One region of the Paenibacillus taichungensis genome, then DNA from elsewhere that is predicted to be linked to it. Evidence: predicted binding sites of a transcription regulator. Region 1 holds the regulator's gene; the other holds the start of a gene.
What was found. The regulator NrdR, encoded in region 1, represses ribonucleotide reductase genes. The targets are predictions, from matches to a motif close to AACACNATATATNGTGTT.
Positions count from the first base shown of each region.

Region 2: ACR1R9_RS29420 (anaerobic ribonucleoside triphosphate reductase) is a predicted target of NrdR. The motif match lies at 9,192-9,209, and genes of this name have one in related genera.

Region 1 covers NZ_CP194720.1:3,935,069-3,946,020, reverse strand. Annotated here, with positions in the region: gene polA (DNA polymerase I) at 1-492, shown strand, start outside; gene mutM (DNA-formamidopyrimidine glycosylase) at 609-1,439, shown strand; gene ACR1R9_RS17530 (manganese efflux pump) at 1,594-2,367, shown strand; gene coaE (dephospho-CoA kinase) at 2,377-2,973, shown strand; gene ACR1R9_RS17520 (lytic transglycosylase domain-containing protein) at 2,970-3,533, shown strand; gene ACR1R9_RS17515 (alpha/beta-type small acid-soluble spore protein) at 3,641-3,862, opposite strand; gene nrdR (transcriptional regulator NrdR) at 3,978-4,445, shown strand; tRNA gene ACR1R9_RS17505 (tRNA-Ala) at 4,631-4,703, shown strand; tRNA gene ACR1R9_RS17500 (tRNA-Lys) at 4,720-4,792, shown strand; gene ACR1R9_RS17495 (MFS transporter) at 5,012-6,208, opposite strand; gene ACR1R9_RS17490 (ArsR/SmtB family transcription factor) at 6,280-6,561, opposite strand; gene ACR1R9_RS17485 (AraC family transcriptional regulator) at 7,092-8,738, shown strand; gene ACR1R9_RS17480 (iron-hydroxamate ABC transporter substrate-binding protein) at 8,854-9,828, shown strand; gene ACR1R9_RS17475 (FecCD family ABC transporter permease) at 9,841-10,848, shown strand; gene ACR1R9_RS17470 (FecCD family ABC transporter permease) at 10,845-10,952, shown strand, end outside.
Region 2 covers NZ_CP194720.1:6,524,673-6,535,624, reverse strand. Annotated here, with positions in the region: gene ACR1R9_RS29460 (catalase) at 1-66, opposite strand, end outside; gene ACR1R9_RS29455 (winged helix-turn-helix domain-containing protein) at 381-1,187, opposite strand; gene ACR1R9_RS29450 (Fur family transcriptional regulator) at 1,163-1,558, opposite strand; gene ACR1R9_RS29445 (GGDEF domain-containing protein) at 1,835-2,962, shown strand; gene ACR1R9_RS29440 (aldo/keto reductase family protein) at 3,094-4,032, opposite strand; gene ACR1R9_RS29435 (cellulase family glycosylhydrolase) at 4,239-5,885, opposite strand; gene ACR1R9_RS29430 (LacI family DNA-binding transcriptional regulator) at 6,188-7,201, shown strand; gene ACR1R9_RS29425 (hybrid sensor histidine kinase/response regulator) at 7,251-8,891, opposite strand; gene ACR1R9_RS29420 (anaerobic ribonucleoside triphosphate reductase) at 9,265-10,952, shown strand, end outside.

The sequences.
Region 1 (10,952 bases):
TATGGCATCAGTGATTACGGCCTTTCGCAGAACCTGCACATCACGCGGAAAGAGGCAGCACAGTTTATCGATCAATACTTTGAAGTATTTCAGGGTGTTCGCCGATATATGGATGATATTGTGAAGGAAGCCCGTCAGGATGGTTATGTCAAAACGTTGCTGGAACGCCGTCGTTATCTGCCAGAAATCAATGCAAGCAACTTTAACCTGCGTTCCTTCGCGGAACGGACAGCGATGAATACACCGATTCAGGGAACTGCGGCAGATATCATCAAGCTTGCCATGGTACAGATGGATGAAGCACTGCGTGAACGCAAGCTGAAGAGCCGCATGCTATTACAGGTGCACGATGAGCTTGTATTCGAAGTGCCTGCGGATGAAATGGAACTGATGAAAGAGCTGGTTCCTTCGGTGATGGAAAAAGCATTGGAGCTGTCAGTGCCGCTAAAAGCGGAAGTCAGCTACGGAGAAAACTGGTACGAGGCTAAATAATAGATCCCAAGCGGGTTTTCCGTTATTTTACAAAATATTTTTCAACTGTTTTCGACACAAGAAGGGGTCCCGCTGAGCGCCATCTTCCGTTATAATATAGGGGAGGTGAGAACATCATGCCGGAATTACCGGAAGTCGAAACAGTCAGAAGAACATTGAATCAACTTATTGTTGGCAAGACCATTGACTCCGTTACCGTTAGCTTGCCGCGGATTATTCAGCGGCCGGACGACATAGATGCATTTGCAATGGAACTTAAGGGACATACCGTGATCGGTGTGGAGCGCAGAGGCAAGTTTTTGCGTATTTTGCTGGACGGGCTGGTGCTTGTCTCCCATCTGCGGATGGAAGGCAGGTACGGGGTATACCAACAGCATGAGGAAGTGGAGAAGCATACCCATGTTATCTTTCACTTTACCGATGGTACAGAATTACGTTACAAGGATGTCCGTCAATTCGGTACAATGCATCTCTTCAATGCAGGGGAGGAACTGGTATCCAAACCTTTGTTAAAACTGGGGCTGGAGCCGCTTGATCCTGCGTTTACTGTAGCTGCATTCCGTGATGCTGTTGGCAAACGCACGACCAAAATTAAAGCCGTCTTGTTAAATCAGGCATATGTGGTCGGCATCGGGAATATTTATGTGGACGAGGCCTTGTTCCGCGCTGGAATTCATCCAGAAACCATTGCCAAGACATTAACCGAAGCCCAGTTAACCGTGCTGCATGAAGCGATCGTGGTTACGCTCCAGGATGCGGTGAATGCAGGAGGTTCCTCCATTAAGTCCTATGTCAATGGACAGGGCGAGATGGGAATGTTCCAGCATCAGTTGAAAATATATGGACGCAAGTCTGAACCTTGTGCAACGTGTGGCACATTAATCGAGAAGAGTGTTGTAGGTGGTAGGGGCACGCATTACTGTCCAAACTGTCAACCGCTGCTCTAAATCGTTGATGGGTTTGGTAGCATGAACGAAATCGTCAAATTGTAGCACCCTTGGATTCCTCCCTCCATATACTGATATGGCAGAAATAAGCGGGCGTATACCCATACTGGCAGCCGCCAGTTGGAACGAGTTCCGCACAGGGGAGGAATCCGGGGTGCTGCATCATTTTATTTCATTACTGGCGCTTGCTTTGGCGCTTAGTTTAGATGGTTTTGGAGTCGGGATTACATATGGGCTGCGGAGAACTAAAATTCCGCTGTTATCCATTGTCGTCATTTCCATCTGTTCGGGTCTGGTTATTGCATTATCGATGCAAGTAGGTGTACTTCTGTCTCATGTCGTATCTCCGGACGTGGCTTCAATTGTTGGAGCGGTTATTCTGATCGGTATTGGCGCATGGTCGTTGCTGCAACTCATTCGAAAACGGGGCAAGGAACAGCTGGAAACGGACAATGGAGTGGGTGAGGGAACAGCAGCAGGAACAATCCGCAGTAGTACGCAAGCCTCACCAGAAGCTCAGCCGAAGGGCAGAAATCAGGTGCTCGCGCTTGAACTTGAGCCATCTGCTTCTGGAGGATCTCTGGAACGAATGGTCTTTACACTTGAGCTGCGGAAGCTGGGTGTAGTTATACAAATTCTGCGGAGTCCCTCGAAGGCAGATATGGATAACTCGGGCAGTATATCCGTCCAAGAAGCGATGTGGCTTGGTATAGCCCTTTCTCTGGATGCTTTCGGTGCAGGATTAGGGGCAGCGTTATTGGGATTCCCAACTTTGTGGACAGCATTAGTTATTGCGTTGTTCAGCGGAGCATTTCTGTCTCTGGGCATGAAAGTTGGATTACGCTTTGCTGCTTTGCGGTGGATGCGAAGATTATCTGTATTACCTGCGCTTTTATTAATGTTTATGGGAATAATGAAGTTGTTGTGAGGTGAAATAATGAATATTGGCTTAACCGGCGGGATCGCGACAGGCAAAAGCAGCGTGTCCGCCTTTCTCGCCAGTAAGGGAGCGTTGCTCATTGATGCAGATGTGATTGCCCGGGAAGTAATGCTGCCCGGGCATCCCGTTTTGGCTGCGGCTGTACAGCGGTTCGGACAAGCCATATTGAATGAGGACGGAACATTGGATCGGAAAAAGCTTGGCAGTATTGTGTTTCAGAATCCAGAGGAACGTAAGGCACTTGAGGCGATTACACATCCTGCGATCCGCAAGGAGATGCGCGAGCGCGCTGCACTGTATGAGCTTGAACATCCGGAAAAGCTGGTCGTATCGGATATTCCGTTATTGTACGAGTCAGGGCTGGAGGATGGCTTCGAAGAAGTGATGGTTGTTTACGTTCCGAGATCAGTGCAGCGGGAACGACTGATGGGCAGGGATGGAATGACGGCGGAACAGGCAGACGCCCGTATCGACGTGCAGATGGATATTGAAGATAAGAAGCAGCGTGCTGACGTGGTTATTGATAACAGCGGCTTGTGGTCAGAGACGGAGCAGCAACTCATTTCTTTTTTGCATCGTAAGGGCCTAATATGAGATTGCTGCGTAAGAAACGGGTATTGTTGTTGATGTTTGTGTCTTTTGTATTGGTGCTGTTCCTGAATACCAATTGGATGTCATGGTTCTATCCGATTCATTATAAGGAAGAGATTCGTGCCCAGTCTCAGAGTTATGAGGTTGATCCGTTTCTCATCGCTTCCATCATCAAGGTGGAGACCAATTTTAAGACAAGCAAGGAATCCAAGAGAGGTGCCATCGGGTTAATGCAGCTAATGCCTGACACTGCTAACTGGATTATGGAGCAGGCCAAAATTCCGGGCACCTCACTGGAAGAATTGAAGCACGAGCCTGAAAGGAATATTCAGCTGGGTACCTGGTATCTACGCAACCTGTCAGATCAATTTGACGGGAATGAAGCGGCTATGATTGCTGCTTACAATGCAGGTCCAGGTAAAGTGAACTCATGGCTAAGGGATGGCGTATGGGATGGTTCATTCGAGACGGTCAAAGATATTCCGTTTGGTGAAACCCGGCACTATGTACAACGCGTCATTTATTATTATAATCAGTATGTAAAGATCTATAATACGTTCTAAGTTAATACAATCTGGATTCATGGTCTAAAATAAGTAGAAGCACCGAGCAGGCCGGTTGTTCACCGGCCGCTCCATGCTCCTCTGTGTACCGTATTACGATGCAGATATTATTGGTATTGACCTGCCAATTGCTGTTCTGCAATTGTTACCAGACGCTTCGTGATGTATCCACCGATCGAACCGTTCTCGTAAGAAGTCATGTTACCTTGGTATCCGTCTTGTGGGATGCTGATTCCGAGTTCTTGAGCAACTTCATATTTCAGTTGTTCGAGAGCTGCGGAAGCTTTAGTTACCACCAGGTTGTTGGAGTTACCATTGCTTTGTGCCATTGCTGTTCACCTCCTCGCGGTTGGTAAAAGTATTATGTGTCGGCAATACGATTTTCATAACTAAATGCATGTAGGCAATTTCTGGTAAAAAGTAAAACATGGGAAGTGATCTGATTTGAAATGTCCTTATTGCGCCTATCTGGGCACAAAGGTGCTTGATTCAAGGCCGGCCAATGAATCGAAATCGATTCGTCGTCGTCGTGAGTGTGAGCAATGTAGCCGTCGATTTACAACTTTTGAAATGGTGGAAGAAACACCGCTGATCGTCATCAAGAAGGACGGCAGTCGTGAGGAATTTAGCCGGGACAAGATTCTTCGTGGCCTGATCCGGGCTTGTGAGAAACGTCCGGTCTCTGTGGAGACACTTGAAATGATGGTATCTGAGGTAGAGAAGTCTCTGCGAAATACAGCCGATGCTGAAGTAGAGAGCCGTCAGATTGGCGAACTACTGATGGAACAGCTATTTCCAGTGGATGAAGTAGCCTATGTGCGCTTCGCTTCGGTGTACCGTCAATTCAAAGACATCAATATGTTTATGAAAGAACTCAAATCCCTATTGTCCAAAGATGACAACGTGGATTAGTGAAACGGGTAAAAGGGGAAGAGCATTCTGGGGTTACCATCTGTGTGTTCCAGTAAAAAGGTTGTTCTTCTCCAATCACTTTAGCTTCAAGAAAAAGTTGTTGACAGCAAAAGCTGTATTTTATATGATATAGGAGTCGCCTGCGGAGCATTGCAGATTTGGACAACTTGTTATATTCATAATTTGGGGCCTTAGCTCAGCTGGGAGAGCGCATCGCTGGCAGCGATGAGGTCAGGGGTTCGATCCCCCTAGGCTCCATACAAGAACATCATATGGACTCTTAGCTCAGTTGGTAGAGCAGTTGACTCTTAATCAATTGGTCCAGGGTTCGAGTCCCTGAGAGTCCATCAAAAAGAACGGCAGAGATGCCGTTCTTTTTTTATTAGGAGACAACTTGATTGCTTTTATACAGTTACAGAGTCTTTAAGTGGCAAAATGCTTAACTATATGACGAAATTGTCGTGCTGCGCCACGGGAAGAAAAACAAATTCCTGACCCGACTTGAATAGAAAAACAAAAACCAGGGTGCTGTAAATTAGCAGCCTGGTTTTTTGGGGAGATTTGAATTACGCACAAGTCTCGACTAGGCTGCATTTTACTTCTTCGCGGCGTTTGCGCAAGTAGGAAATACGGAAGAAGGTAGCAGCAGTTACAGCAGCCAGAATGACGCTCGTTGCGCCGATCCAACTGATGTAGCTCAGTGATGCCTGCTCGACGACAACACCGCCAAGACCAGCACCAGCGGCCATGCCAAGATGCAAAACGGAGGTATTCATACTAAGCATAATGCCCGATGCCTCTGGAGCAAGTGACAATAAATAAAACTGCTGGGTTGGGCTCGAAGACCAAACGGTGAAAGACCAAAACATCAGAAGTGGGAATACGATCAACGGCGTTTGCCCATCTAGTGAGAGCAGAACTAGAGCCATGGTATTAAACAGCATTCCGATGACTAATGTGCGGGGAGCTCCCCATCTATCGGTGCTGTAACCGCCGAATTTAGAACCAAACAAGCTAGCGATACCGAAAGAGAAGAGTGCGATGCTTACGCTTTGCTCGCTTAATTTGGTTATGGTCAGCAAGTAGGGCGAAATATAGGTGTAAACAACCGAGTATCCACCAATCCACATGAAGGCGACAACCAACGCGATCGCAATTTCAGGTTTCTTCAACAGTGCAAACTGTTTGCGAATCGGAACAGGCGCCTCGCCATTGGATTGGGGTATAGCAATAAGGATTAAGAACATGGCAAACAAACCTAGTAGACCGATAACGCCAAAAATGAGCTTCCAATCATAAACCGAAGCGGCGACTCTTCCAAGTGGAACTCCGATAATTAAGGAGGCACTGAAACCCATTATAAGAGTTGCAATTGCACTTCCTTGTTTGCCAGGTGCAGCGAGCTTGGCAGCAACCGTCAATGAGGTAACGAGAAACACGCCGGTACTAATCGCGAGAACAATACGCGATACGAGCAAGAATGTAAAGCCGGGTAACGCGACGGCAATCAGGTTGCCTACTGCAAATACACCAAGCGCATAAAGGAGAAGTTTACGTCTCTCCATACGTGCAGTGACGGCTATGACGATCGGTGTGCCGAAGGCATAGGCCAGAGAAAAAACGGTAATCAGCTGACCTGCGACCGATACGGAGACACCTACATCTGCAGCCACCTTATCCAAAATCCCTGCAATAATATATTCGGATGTCCCAACTAGAAAGCTAATAATAGCCAGCATATAAATTTTCAATGCATTCGACATACTGGTAAAGCTCCTCTCTATACTTCAATGTTTTATATTTCTAGTTCTATAGAAATAATGTTCAAAAAAAATTACTCCAGCAAATAAGGCGCATATTTCTGTGCCATTTCGCGGTTTACGCTGTAGTAGATATACGTTCCTTCCTTGCGGAGGTTCAACAGTCCACAGTCTGTCAATTGCTTCAAGTGATGGGAAAGCGTTGAGCTGGCCACTGATTCCAGCTTAGACTCGATATCAGAGCAACACAAAGTTGTCTCCTCCGTAAGGAGTAAGGCAATTTTGATTCTCGTGGGTTCTCCGAGCGCTTTGTACACTTTAATAGCTTGACGCACATTCGCATTTTCTTCTACCATCGTAAATTCACCTTTTTTCTAACTGTAGTTATTTCTATATCCGTAAAAATAATGTAGCTCACCTTTTTTTGAATGTAAACAGAGAATAAGACTGTGTAGTTATTTTAACAGATGAGTCGCTTGGGCTTTCCGTCAAAATAGCTACCACTTTGCCAGGCTCTCATGCCGGGAACACCTGAAATCTGGTGCTTCCGGCTTCTTGGGTTCGCAGCCTGAATCGGCTCTCCCCGCAACATGATTAAACTTTGAGTTAAAAAAGGATAGGATGGAATGTTTTATTTGAGACCATTATGTAAAAGTAACTTGCGTTGTAGAATACGGTTGAAATTTTTGCCATACTTATGGCGACAATCGTAAAAGCTATTTATAATTGAACGCTAGTATTCTGGAGGAAGCCACAATGTTAAAATAGTCATACAGAGACGTTTATCAGGCATCATCCCTCATCAGTAAGTGGAATGAGTGACCCCAGAACGGACGATTAGTTTAGTTTCCCGCTAACAGGCATAACAGTCACGGAGGATAAGAAAATGAACAACTCGGAATGGGCAGAGTCCTATTTTCCAATATATATAGCAGACAGCATTCAATCATTATATAGTACGTCAACCATGCCGATACATAGAATCCATGAGAACTTGACCGTTCTATTGGCTGTTTCAAGTGGCAAGGGCTCACTTCATCTCGACGATCACATCTACGAACTCACCGATGGGATAGTAATCCTTATTCCGGCGAAGAGTGATGTTGTAATACAGGGGAATCAGATGCATCCTCTTCATATATACACGCTATCCATCAGCACACAAGAACAGAAGAGATCACTGCCCGTGCAAGCCATGGGGCGGTCCAGTGTGCTTGCGTCAGGAACCCTTATTGAGTTCTATGAACCAACGATTGCAGCTCAGCTTGAGGAGCTCTATATGTATCGTTTACCTGGCAATGAAGTCAGGCATATGCGTAACCAGATTCTGTTTCATCAAGTACTGATGAGTCTTTTGGAACGAATGGAAGCAAAATATATTGCGAGTGAGCAACCGTCTATGGAACGCAGCATCGTATTTATGGAGAACCATTTTAGTGAGAAAATAACAACTGAAGGACTTTCCGAAATTGCGGGGGTCAGTCGATCTCACTACTCCACTCTTTTTAAGCAGCTAACTGGATTCGCACCGAATGAGTATCTCTCACGCTTGCGTGTTCACCGTGCCAAAGAGTTATTGATTGGCGGGTCCACTTCACTTCGTGAGATCGCGCTGAAGGTTGGATATAAAGATGAATTCTATCTTAGTCGTCGTTTCAAGCAGCAAACAGGAGAGAGTCCATCAGGTTACACACGTCGCAGACCTTCTCAACAAGTGGCTGTGTGGTGTGCACCTTATGCAAGCCATCTAATGTTACTTGGAGTGGAACCAGCGGTCGTAATCTCAGAAAGCAGCGAATATGTAAGCACAGAGGGAGTTAGCCCACCTCAAACGATACATTTTATCCATTCTGACAGTTCACCTGAACAAATAAAGTCCGTATTACTAGATGCTAATATTGAGCTCATCATTGCAGCGAATCAGCATCTACATATGAACGGATTAAGTTCTGAACGTCTGAGATCCATCGCTCCTATTGTTGAAATTGCGTGGATGGAGCTTGGGTGGAAAGAACATCTGCGGTTTATCGCACAGGCAATTCAAAGATTGGAGAAGGCAGAACAATGGCTGGCAGACTTTGAAAGGGAAGAACAGCAGGCACGTGAAGCCATTCAAACAAGCCCGATTGTGAATGAGACACTGACCATTCTCGTCATAAAACCGGATACCTTACAAATATATGGAATTAGAAATGTCGGATATGTGATGTATCAATCGCTCGGATTACGACCTTCGGCCAAGATTGCCCAGGAAATAGAGAGGTTTGGCGACCAATTTCATTCGGTTACTATCCAACTGTCGCAACTTCAGGATTACGAGGGCACTCGTATGCTCGTCATTGTTTTTCCAGATGAAAAAGGGTCAAAGGCTCATTCAGAAGGTATATTTAACTCGGAATACTGGAAAGGGCTTGAGGCAGTGAAGCGAAATCGGATCTATCATCTGGAGCAGGAAGAGTGGATACCCTACAATCCGGTTTCCATTCGTTTGCAGCTCGGACGGGCTGTATCCTTGTGGACTGCCATCCAATAATCCAAAGGTTTTCTCAAACAAAAAGGCATGGTTAGGTTCATCCTGCATGCCTATAATTAGCTATTGTAATGAGAATGATTTTCATATTCAAAGAGAAAAGGGAGAGAGTCATCTAATGAGAAAGCTTTTTGTTCCATTTATATTAGTTCTGGTATTATTGCTTAGCGCTTGTGGAAGCAACTCAGCCAAAGATACAACGGAGAATGCAACTACATCCAACGAATCCAATTCTTCGAACACGGATTCAGCAGGTTCTTCATCCGAGTCAGATTCGGGCACGTTCACTTATCAATCGGAGACAGGTCCTGTGGAAGTTCCCTCCCACCCGCAACGTGTGGTTGTGCTGACCCGATTCCTGACAGGAAACGTGATGGCACTGGATGTACCGCTGGTCGGTGTGGATGAAATGTCCAAGGAGAACCCAAATTTCAAAGATAAACTAGCGAATACAGAGGCGGTTACCGATGAAAGTCTGGAGAAAATTATTGAATTGAACCCAGATCTAATTATCGGCCTGTCTGATATCAAGAACGTAGACAAGCTGAAGCAAATTGCTCCAACAGTCACCTATACATATGGTAAGGTGGACTTCCTCAAGCAACAACTGGAGATCGGAAAACTTGTGAACAAAGAAAAAGAAGCACAGGCTTGGGTTGAAGATTTTGACGCTCGAAGCAAAAAAGTAGGGGAAGAAATCAAAGCTAAAATTGGCGCGAATGCGACTGTATCCGTTATTGAAACGTTCAATAAACAACTTTATGTTTATGGCGAGAAATTCGGACGTGGAACGGAAATACTGTATGATCAATTCGGTTTAGGCATGCCAAATAAGGTCAAGGAAGCTACCAAGAAAGACGGATTCTTTGCTGTATCGAACGAAGTATTGAAAGACTACATGGGAGACTATGTAATATTCAGTAAAAATGCCGATGAGGACAATTCGTTCCAAAATACCGAAACATACAAAAATATTGATGCGGTGAAAAATAATCGAGTATTCGAAGCGGATGCCAAGGCATTTTACTTCAATGATCCACTGAGCATGGAATACCAGCTGGAATTCTTTATCGAACATTTTCTTGGCAAGTAAACCTTGAACGCGATGAAAAATAAACGACTTCCTTTTCGGTTTGCAACCAAGCTGCTGGGTAGTGTACTCGTACTTATCGTGTGTTTCATCATCGCCATGATGTTTGGCGCAGAAGAAACGACATTTCGCAATCTGTGGCTGACCCTGACCTCTGCGACGAAGAACGATAATATTCTTATTCTGCGAGAGATCAGACTTCCACGGGAACTCGCTGCCATGCTGATTGGAGCGGCTCTCGCCGTCTCCGGAGGCATCATGCAAGGAATTACTCGCAATCCGCTGGCTGATCCTGGACTGCTTGGTCTGACTTCAGGGGCCAATATGGCACTCGCCCTGGCTTTTGTTTTTATGCCATCACTCGGATATTTTGGAATTATGGTTGCTTGTTTTGTTGGTGCTGCACTTGGAGCAGTTTTGGTTATTGTGCTTGGCTCGATGCGGAGGGGGAGCTTGTCTCCAATTCGGGTAGTGCTGGCTGGGGCAGCGGTATCCGCTTTTATGTATGCCATCTCGGATGGTATCAGTATCTTTTTCAAAATTTCCAAGGATGTATCCATGTGGACTTCGGGAGGACTCATCGGAACGACATGGGGGCAGATTCAAGCTATTGCGCCTGTCATACTGATTGGTTTAGCTGTAGTTCCGTTTCTTTCCAACCAGATTAACATTCTTAGCTTGAGCGATGAAGTGGCGACTGGACTGGGGCAGAAGCTTGTACTCGTCAAAACTGTTCTGTTCCTGCTGGTCATCGTACTTACCGGAGCGTCGGTTGCATTGATCGGAAATATGGCCTTTGTCGGCTTAATGATCCCGCATATTGTCCGTAAATTGGTAGGCACGGACTATCGGTATATTATACCCGTATCCATTTTTGCCGGAGCATCGTTTATGCTGCTTGCCGAAACACTGGGTCGAACGATAAATGCACCTTACGAAACACCGGTGGTCGCCATTGCTTCCATGCTTGGTTTACCTTTCTTCCTGTTCGTTGTGCGTAGAGGGGGCAAAGCATTCTCATGACAATGTCTGCGCGAATTCGCAAGCAACGACTGATTCTGCTCGTGTGTTTGCTGCTGATCCTCATTACAGCTGTGGTAGGTATGAGCTGGGGTTATTCCTCGTTG
Region 2 (10,952 bases), 2.6 Mb from region 1:
TGCGGTACGGGAGTTTTGGTTATCACCTACGGGTGCGCCCTGATTGGTTGTCATGCGTTCTGTCATATCGTTATCCTCCTCATGTTGGTCTCATGCCTGCTGTATATACTCTATTAAAATCATATTCGCCATCGGATTAAATATACATTTAGACTTGATCTAACTGTTAAATTGATTCTAACATGTCCCACTCGCCCCTTGCATGAGGTTCGTATGAGATTAAGATGAGTTTCTTGCTCATTTCATGAATGAAATATGAACATCAACTTGGAGTAAGATGAGCATTGAGCCATTCCGATTGGCTTGATCTACTCCATCTAGTGGATATACCCGCATACGAGTGACATGAACAGCATTTTGTGTGCACAAAAAAAAGCGGACTAATCCGCCAGGCGGTAGCCCACTCCTCTTACCGTTACTATATATTGAGGCGAAGCCGCGTTATCGCCAAGTTTTTTGCGTAAGCTTTTGATATGAACATCCACCACATTACTTCCACCTGTAAAATCAGTCTCCCAAATATCGCTGAGCATCTCCTCACGGGAAATCACTGCACCTTTGGCATCAATCAGTTTCAGCAGCAGATCATATTCTGTCTTGGTCAAATGAATACGGTCATTATTGCGATGCACACTCATCCGCTCACGATCCAGCCATAGATCCTTGAAAGCGATACGTTGGCCTTCCTGAGGGAGAAATCCGCGTTTCGGTGCTGCAGGGCTATTGCCAATCATGCGTTGCACACGATACAACGCTTCCTGAGGACGGGCCGGCCAGACCAGCAATTCCTCCTGAAGCATCGGTCCACTGGCACTGCCAATCATCTTCTCCCCCACCAGATACAGACACGGTGTTGCATATTCCGCTTCACGATTCAATCGGCTGCTGATTCCCGCAAAAGCATCAATGGTTCCAGCAACAGACAGGTCATAGATTAACAGATCAAATACAAGCCGTTCATGCAAATCAGGCTCCCAGCGGTGGAACACCAGCACATCGAAGCAGCTGTCCGTCAAAGCCTTGACCAGTTCATGTACCTGCCCGGGCATCGGACTGATCAGAATGACCCGTCTCGTGACCGGGCAATTATCCACAAGGGGAGTTGAATCCGCAAGGGCAGGCTTGACCCGGAGCGGCAGACGACGGCCGGACAGGTTGATTTTTACTTGACCCGTTTGTTTCTGCATTCCGCGCAGACACCTCCAAAGACCACATGAGCGTGATCAATCGCATACCCGGTCTCCTCCGCAACTTGCTTCATCCATTGGGGAGGAACTTCCGTCATGACTTCATCTACCTTGCCGCATACTTCACACATAATATGTTGATGTTCGTCCATGCGGGCATCATAACGACTGGCCGTTTCGCCCAACTTGAGCTCCCGAATCAATTCTTTATCTGTTAAATATCGGAGTGAATTATATACCGTACCATAAGCCAAATTATAACCTTGCTCCACCAGACGGTTCATCACTTCTGCTGCCGTTGGATGGTCTTCGGAATGACGGACTACATCGTAAACGGCTTGACGCTGTATCGTCAGATTTAGAGTTCTCACCAGCAATTCTCCTTTATTAACCCATTCAATAGTATATAAGATGACACAGCAATCTACTGATTGCTATGATTCCCTGAAACATCAAAATCAATTTTGATTTAGATTAAGTATAAATCTCATTGTATAATGAAGTCAATATCCGACTATTTTATTCATGAATAGTGATATCCAAACCATCTTCTACGTAGCCATCACCCCTACTTGGGATAATATGGTTCGCTACTATACTGCTTTTCAGCTAAAATATAGTAATGTGCGCTAAAGGAGGGATGCTTGTTGCTAAGCACGTTTTTCGTCAATCTCTGTGTCATGATCACGTTCATGTATGTGTCCGGAATCATAGCCAAATTCTATCGTATCCGCGTTCCCTTTCCCTCGATGCGTGTTCAGATGATCGGTGGTCTGCTGTTCGGGATCTATGGAACGGTACTGATGAACTATTCCTTTCCTTTAAATGAAACTACCATTGTAGATTTACGTCATTTGGCTATTGTCACAGCCGCCGTATATTTAGGAGGACTGGCTTCGGTCATCTCGGGACTTGTCATTTCCATCCTTCGTATTATCATGTTTGGAATGTCTTCCGCTGCCATCGATGCAGCATTCGTCATGACGATCATCGGACTGTCCGGTGTATATTTTGCCTATGCTCCCTGGTCCCGATTAACCAAAATTATTACCATGAACCTGCTGGGTATGACGCTGATCTTTGTGATCCTAATGCTGAATACAACCAGCATGAACTCACTATTGAAAGTATATCCTTTACAGATGACCATTTCTTTTGTCGGTGGAATCTTTATTTATTTCATCGCAGAATTCATTAATAAATCGAATGAGATGTTGTTTCTGCTCGAACGCAAAGCGACCACCGATCATCTTACCAACCTCAGTAATCGCAGACAATTTGAGAAATCACTTGAGTTTGAACTAGAACGGGCACGTGAGTACAAGCAAAAACTATCGCTACTAGTCATCGACATCGACCGGTTCAAAAAAGTAAATGACACTTTCGGTCATACTTCAGGTGATGCGGTTCTAAAACAACTCGGACAATTGCTCATTGAGCATGCCCGCTCAGCAGATATCGTCTCTCGGAACGGAGGCGAGGAATTCGCTATACTATTGCTCGATTGTGGTCATCACCAAGCCATGGCCATTGCCGAGTCCATCAGACAATCGGTTGAGAAGTACCATTTCGCGCTGCCTGATGGCAATACGATCCGGCTGACTATCTCTATCGGGGTCGCTGTTTTTCCAGATCACTGTGACGACCGGGATGATAACGATTTCTTTGAACAGGCAGACCGTGCATTATATGAAGCCAAGAATACGGGCCGGAACCGGGTATGTGCTATTCCGTTGCGTTCCAGGTCGCTCTCCAGCGGCCAAAGCTCATTCTAATCTCATACTCAAAAAGGGATGTCCCCATAGCCTACAGGCTAGCCAGGACATCCCTTTCTTATCTCACATTTTGCATCCTTCGAATCAACTCGCTTATGGGTACAAGAACAACCTGTGGAGTTGAGTTTGCCTTAAGCTAAGATTTGTTCGATTTCTTCAACGATGGCAGCATCCAGCTTCACTCCGGAAGCGGCTGCGTTCTCTTTCACCTGTTCAGGACGGCTTGCTCCAACAAGCGCACTGGACACGTTATTCTGGCGCAGAATCCACGCCAGAGCCAATTGGCCGACTTTCAGGTCCAGTTTGTCTGCCACTTCAATTAACTGGCGAACCTTGCCGATCCGGTCAGCGTTAATCTTCCCTTCATCCCATCCCAGCTTCGCTGCCCGGCTGTTCTCGGGAATATCGGACACCGAAGTGTATTTCCCGGTCAACAATCCTTGTGCCAGCGGGGAGTAGACAACTTGTCCAATGCCTTTGCGCTCACCCAACGGGATGATTTCACTTTCGATGTAGCGGTCAAACATGTTGTACACCGGCTGGTTCACCACGATATGATCCAGCAACAGGCGGTCAGCAGTACCCAACGCAGCTTCCATTTGTGCCGCGGTCCATTGACTAACACCTACGTAGAGCACCTTGCCTTGACGCACCAGATCATCAAGTGCTCGCAGTGTCTCTTCAATCGGTGTTTCGGTATGATAGCGATGGCAATAATATATGTCTACATAATCAACACCCAGCCGTTGCAAGCTGGCTTCGCATTGTTCCTTAATATGTTTACGGGATAACCCTTGGTCATTTGGACCGTCACCCATTTTACCAAATACCTTGGTTGCAAGGACATAGGAATCGCGGGAATACGCTTTCAACGTCTGCCCCAGCAGTTCTTCTGCTGCACCCCGCTCGTACACATTGGCTGTATCGAAAAAGTTGATGCCTTCATCGAATGCGGCTTCAATTGATTTCACCGCGTTTTCACGTTCCACATATCCTCCGTATGTCAGCCAGCTACCCAGGCTAATCTCGCTTACTTTCAGTCCGCTTCCACCTAGTCTACGGTATTCCATTGAATGCACATCCTCCTTTAAACTGATTAATGATGAAGTTCCCTTTCTATTGTATCGTATTCGGCTCGGATTAAAAGGGCTTTGGAGAAGAATTTGGGAAATAGATAGGGATGAATATGAAAAGCTCCGCTAAAAGAGCGGAGCCACGATACAAGTCACTATGTTACGGTTACTTCATATTATTTATGACTGGGCGCTAGTTTGTCTTAGTTAGCTGTTACGATAAATTGTTCCCATGCTCCGCCCACAGCGTTACGATTGGCATACAGCACGCCTCCGTTATTCAGATCCGCACTGACATATTTACCGTTCGCCACGGATTTGAAGGCAACCAGTCCTCCGCCCAATTCTTCTCGGGTAAACTTCTCCCATGTGGATGGGTATGTGGCCGAGGCGATCAAACGCCCGCCATTATTCAGATCGGCTTGCACATATTTAATATTGCTCATCGACAGCAAAGATACCGTACCATCCGAATTCCGGATGATTTTGAACCTTTCCCAATGTCCGGCAGTATCCCGATTGGCTACCAGCGCATCTGCACCGCCATTCTCTGCGCTGACAAAAGTGCCATTGGCGTTGGCTTTCAGATTGGACCATGTCTCTGTAAAGGAAGCCGTTCCCGTATGTTTCTTGACCACATTCTGGAACGAGGTATTAGAGGCAAAGTTCGCCGTAGTGAACTTGCTCCATTTTGAAGCAATTGTTGCCGCGCTGTCGGTATTCAGGTTCGGCGCCGGGTTGTTGTTATTATTGTAATAGCCCCAAGTTCCGCCCCCTTTGACCTTATAACTCCAGTTCGTCCATGAAGCATTCAGTGCATTCAAACCGGATAGCCACTTCTCGGTCAGATCATCCTGACCGAACGAGAACTCGCCCGCTAACACCGGAACGTTCCAATTCTTCTGATAGGACGCCATATCTTTCAGCCAGCGATCCATCTCCGAATTGGTCAAATCCCAGTTGTTATAATCCGTGAATTGATAATGATGCGTCTGATACATCACATTCGTCCACCCATAAGTCGTTGGTGGAGAAGCTGCCCACCAGTCGAAGAATGCCGCGATGATGATCATGTGATCGGCATCCTTGGCACGGACGGCTTTGTACATCCGGTCATAGAAATCCATCTTTTGCTTGATTTGAGCAGCATTTTCACCCGTTCCCATGGTCACAAGAGGTTCATTGAGCAAGTCGTACGCAGCAACGGTTGGATTGCCTTTGTAACGTGTTGCCATCCGTTCCCAGATCTGAATAGTCCAGTTCTGGTATGTAGAATTGGTCCACAGTTGGTTGGAATTTTCCTGACCGCAGGAATGCCATGGACAAGCTGCTCCCGGTGCACCGTGCAGATCGAGAATGACATACAGGTTTCGTTTGCCCGCTTCATCAATCAGCCAATCCAGTTTGCGGAACGTAACCGAATCAGGCTTCATGACACCGCTGGTGTTCATAAAATCCTCCCAATAGATCGGCACACGCACAACGTTCATGCCCCAGTTCTTGATGTTATCCAGATCACCAGCCTGAATCCAGGTGTCCTGATATCCATTGATCAGACTCTGTGCACCCGATTCCCCAAAACGATTCGTCAACGTGCGACGCAGCGTGTACTCATCTACCGCTCCAGAGGGCGTCATCCATTCTTCCTGCAGCAGCCAGCCACCCAAATTTGTTCCACGCAGATTTACCACATTGCCTGATCCCGAATTATTGCGGACAACCGTCCCGTTAGCCTTCAGGAAATCCCCTGATCCAAAAGCCGCACTGGCCTTCGGTGAACCTACGGCCGAAGCCAGCAGGCCCAGCAGCAGACAGCTGCACAACAGCATGATAGTGCTCTTCTTCAACATGTTGACGCCTCCCTTAAATGGTCATATCTTGAGGTATGACTGAACCAGGATGCAGCACTCACGACGGGTAACGATAATGCTATATAAACAGCGGGTATACGGGGGTATGATCCATGGATGTCCGCTATTTATCACAAGTGAAGGGATGGTGAAATCGATTACATTTTATTGAATATTAAACCCTTTATCTCTCCACTATCCCCAATTATTGTTTCAAACGGTTATAACTTGTAATCGTTTTCAATTGGAATTATAATGAATTTGAATTAATTGTCAATCACTTATTTGGAGTTGTGAAGAATATGGATGTCAAAATCATTGATGTAGCTGCCATTGCAGGTGTGTCCCCGGCAACCGTATCGCGGGTCATTAATCAGCACAGCAAAGTAAGCACCAAGACCAAAGATAAGGTGATGCGCGCCATAGAGCAACTGGGGTATCACCCCAACGCAGCAGCCAAGAATCTTCGTTCACAGAGAACCATGACGATTGGCGTCATCGTTCCGGATATTAACAACTCCTATTATGCCGAAATTATTAAAGGCATTGAGAACATCGCCTACGCTCGCCATTACAAGGTCATTATATGTGATGCCCATAACCTGAAAGAGCGAGAAGTCGATTATCTTAATTTGTTACTCGATCGGACCATTGACGGTGTCATCATTATCACTCCCATGCTGGCGGATGAGGAATTATTCCAGCTTGCAGATAAGGGGTATCGTATTGGCATCGTTGGTAAATACATTGAACATGATCAGATCCCGTGTATATATACAGACAACGTGAAATTTTCCCAGGAAGTTGTTCAGCATCTCGTTGAGGCCGGACATCGGAATATCGTTTTCCTAAACGGTTATCCTGAAGCGATCGACAGCTATGAACGGCTAGAAGGCTACTTGAAGGCCCTGCGCAATCATCAGATTCCGTTCCGTCCCGAACTGATCGAGAATGGGAACTTCAATGAGGAAGGTGGGTACGAGGCCATCAAAAGATTGTTTAACAAAGGCCTGTCCTTCTCCGCTGTATATGCAGCAAATGATGAGATGGCGCTAGGTGTATACAAAGCATGTACGGAATACGGAATACGCATTCCCGAGCAATTGGCTATCGTAGGTGTAGATAACAATCGAATCAGCAAATACATCCATCCTACGCTAAGTTCGGTGAACCAGCCCAAGTATACGATGGGGGCTATTCTTATGGAGAAGATGATTGATACGATGAATACGAATGAATTTCAGGATAAACGTGTATTTAAAGTCGACTCGGAGCTGCTTGTTCGAGCTTCATCTTCCTTCAAAATAACAACATAAAAGCGCACCTGTGACAGGTGCGCCTAGTTTAATATATTTTCTCATGTTCTTAATGCACAATGATGCTTAACGCATTCAACAAATCAGCCTGCTTCACAGGCTTAGTCAGGACCGCATCAAAGACTTCCGCTTCATGCGGATCGATATGCATACCATACGGAATCAGAACAATGACCGGTGAATCTGTAACCAGGCGCTTCAGCTTGTGTACAAAATCCACAGCACCGCCCTCCAGAAGTCCCATATCCACAACGGCCACGTCAGGCTTAAAGCCATCCTGTATCCAGTCGTACGCTTCTGTCGTAACCGAGGTCATATGCACATCCATCTCCCATCTGCGCATCAGGGACGAAGCCCCTTGCAGAATGTCAGGGTCCTTGGCAAGCAGCACCTTTTTGCCCTTCAGTCGATGCTGTATATTGGCAAGCTGAGGCAGTTCCCAATGTCTGCGGAGCGGTAGGCAGATCTCGAATTCTGTCTCCTTGTCTCCCATGCCATGCACCTGAATACGGCCATTCATAAGGATGGCGAGGTTTTGGCTGACTGCCAGTCCGAGATTGGTTCCAACCAGCTTCTGTGTACTTATATTTCCGTCCAAATTGTTAATTGCTCTAAGCTTATTATCCGAAGACAACATGCGTCCGGTGTATTTCACTTGGAGTTGAAGGATACCCTCATCCTCTGCATCTCCACCATCTACGGTTGCCGTAATCAATACCGAGCCTGTCCGTGTTGAATCTATAGCATACTGAATGACATGGGCCAATAGTTGCCCGATCTTGATTTCATCCCCGACAAAAACCTGGGACACATTCAAATCAAGGTTCAATCCCAGCTCAATGTTCTTGCTCAGCGCCAGTCCCGCATAGAGATAAACGGTATTCTCAATCGTCGCTACCAGATCAAATGGATCATCATGTACGACTGTTTTGCCTGCGTCATTGACGTTATTAAAACTCATCATGTTATTCAACAGGGAAAGCAGAATGTTACCGCTGGTTTCAATCATATTCACATATTCTGTCTGCTCGTCCGACATATCCGGTGTACGCATCAGGTCGGTTAATCCCAGAATGCCGTTCAGGGGATTACGAATCTCGTGGCTCATCAGCGACAGCATCTGCGTCTTGGTCATCGCCTCAGACTCCGCACGTTCCTTCTCTGCCTGCAATTGCTCTTGTAATTGCTCCGAATCATTCAGCTTCTGTTCCTGAACTTGAAGCGTATCTTCCAGATCCACCACATACCCGAGAAAAACGGCCATGGCTTGCAGTGTTTTCATATCCGTTTCACTGATCACATAATCAGGATCATCCATCAGACAGATCGTACCGAACGTTTCCCCGGACCTCCGCATGATGGGAATCCCCACAAAGAAACGATTGCCCAGTCCGCTTGTTACGTCCATTGATTTCGTAAGAGGATGTTCACATGTATCCGTGATGATCAGACTGCTGCCCTTATCTCTTAAAACCAGGCTGCAATATGAAGCTTCAAATGGAAGTTCACTACCTTTGGCGATCAACTCTTCCTCACGGTTAAAAGCCTCGATAATAACATTGGTCACGCCATCATTCGTGGCAACGAAGATGGTGTTCACCTTTAAGATTCCGCTTAATACGTCAACAATATGGGACGCGGCTTCCTGTATATTTTCATAGAAGCCCCTTGTAATGCTTACCGTTCCCATGACTCACCCCTCTTGTCTTAGCTGCATTTCAAATCCGTATTCCACAGTATGATTCAATCGATTAACGAGGGTTCAAATATTCCGAAACAGCTGTCACAAACTATTCATATATAAAGTTTTCTATCCTTTTTTTCAAGCATCGTCAACTGAACTTGCACGGTAAATAGAAATTATACGCTTACCCTCCAGCTTTGAAAACCTTTATCACTCAGGGCTATAAATCATGACAGTCGACCAGCCTCTCCCATGTGATCATTATCACACCTAAATAACAATATATAGTTTATAAATGGATAAAGAAACTCTACATGTAGTGTTCAATGAATGGACATTATCCCATACATTTCAATTTTATTATTTAGGAGGAACTGGTATGAACATGCTTGAGTATGCCTCTCCACCGGCATCCGATCTGCTATCTGACCTGGGAAGACGAATTATTGGTGCTGAAGATGCCGATACGCTGAGGGAGAATGCCAATCTGAACGGAGACTCATTCAGCGGCAAGATGAGCAGGCTCGGTTCGGAGACCGCGAAGTGGCATGCTCTGCGTCATGTGCTGCCTAAGGAGCTCGCTCTAGCTGTGGAGAACGGCGATCTGTATGTACACGATCTGGATCAGTATGCCCTTGGTACGACCAACTGTATCTTTATTCCGTTTGACCGGCTGCTGGCCTCCGGATTCAATACCGGCAACGGTTCGGTTCGTACACCACAGACAATCATGTCTGCCATGGCATTGGTAGCCATTATTTTTCAATCCCAACAGAACAGCCAGTACGGCGGGGTATCCGCCAATAAAATCGATTGGGATCTCGCACCTTATGTGAAGCGTTCGTTCCGTAAGCATTACCGGAAGGGACAACGGCTGTTTTGGGAAATCACCTCAATTGAGGATGAGCAACTGCATCTGGATAGCGATGAAGCAAAGGAGAAGTGTCCTCGAGCCTTTGCCTTTGCCTGTGAAGAAACGGAACTGGAGACCGAACAGGCCGCCGAATCCCTGATCCATAATCTGAACACCATGAGCAGTCGTGCTGGGGGACAGATTCCGTTCACTTCGCTGAACTACGGACTGTGCACTTCAGCCGAAGGTCGACTCGTGTCTCGGTCTTTGCTGGAAGCGACCATTCGGGGACTGGGTAACGGAGAAACTCCCGTGTTCCCACAACATATTTTCCAGTGCAAGCATGGAATTAACCAATCTGAAGGAGAGCCGAATTATGATTTGTTCCGGCTTGCTGTGACCTGCTCCTCACGGCGCATGTATCCGAACTTTGTCAATGTGGATGCTTCCTTCAACCTGCCCTATTATCAACCGGAAGATCCCGATACGATCATTGCGACGATGGGATGCCGGACACGCACACTGGCTGATCGCTTCGGACGCAATCGTCAGAGCGGCAAAGGGAACCTGTCTTTTAATACCATCAATCTGGTCAAGCTCGGCATTCGATACGGGATCTGCCAGGGAGCGAGAGCCATTGCTGACCGGGCTGGCTTCTATACTGCGCTGGAATCGGTCATGCACAATGCTACGGACGGTCTGCTACACAGGTATCGAATTCAGATGAACCAACCTGCCAAAGCATCGGACTTCATGATGCGGGAAGGAGTATGGGAAGGCGGTGAACAATTGGCTCCGAATGAATCGGTGGCCGATCTGTTGAAACATGGTACGTTATCCCTTGGTTTTATCGGACTTGCTGAATGTATGACCGCTCTATATGGCCGTCACCATGGACAAGACCTCCATGTACATCGAGAAGCCTTAAATATCATTCGTACGATGAGAGAGTTCTGCGACCGGATGAGTGAGCAGCATAACCTGAATATCACCTTGTTCGCTACGCCCGCTGAGGGCCTATCCGGCAAATTCACCAAGATCGATCGTGAGCGATACGGCAGCATTGCAGGGGTCAACGACAGGGAATACTACACCAATTCATTTCACATTCCGGTCTATCATTCGCTTCCTGCCTATCGCAAGATTGAACTGGAAGCTCCCTTCCACTCCCTATGTAATGCCGGAGCGATCTCATATGTCGAACTCGACGGGAA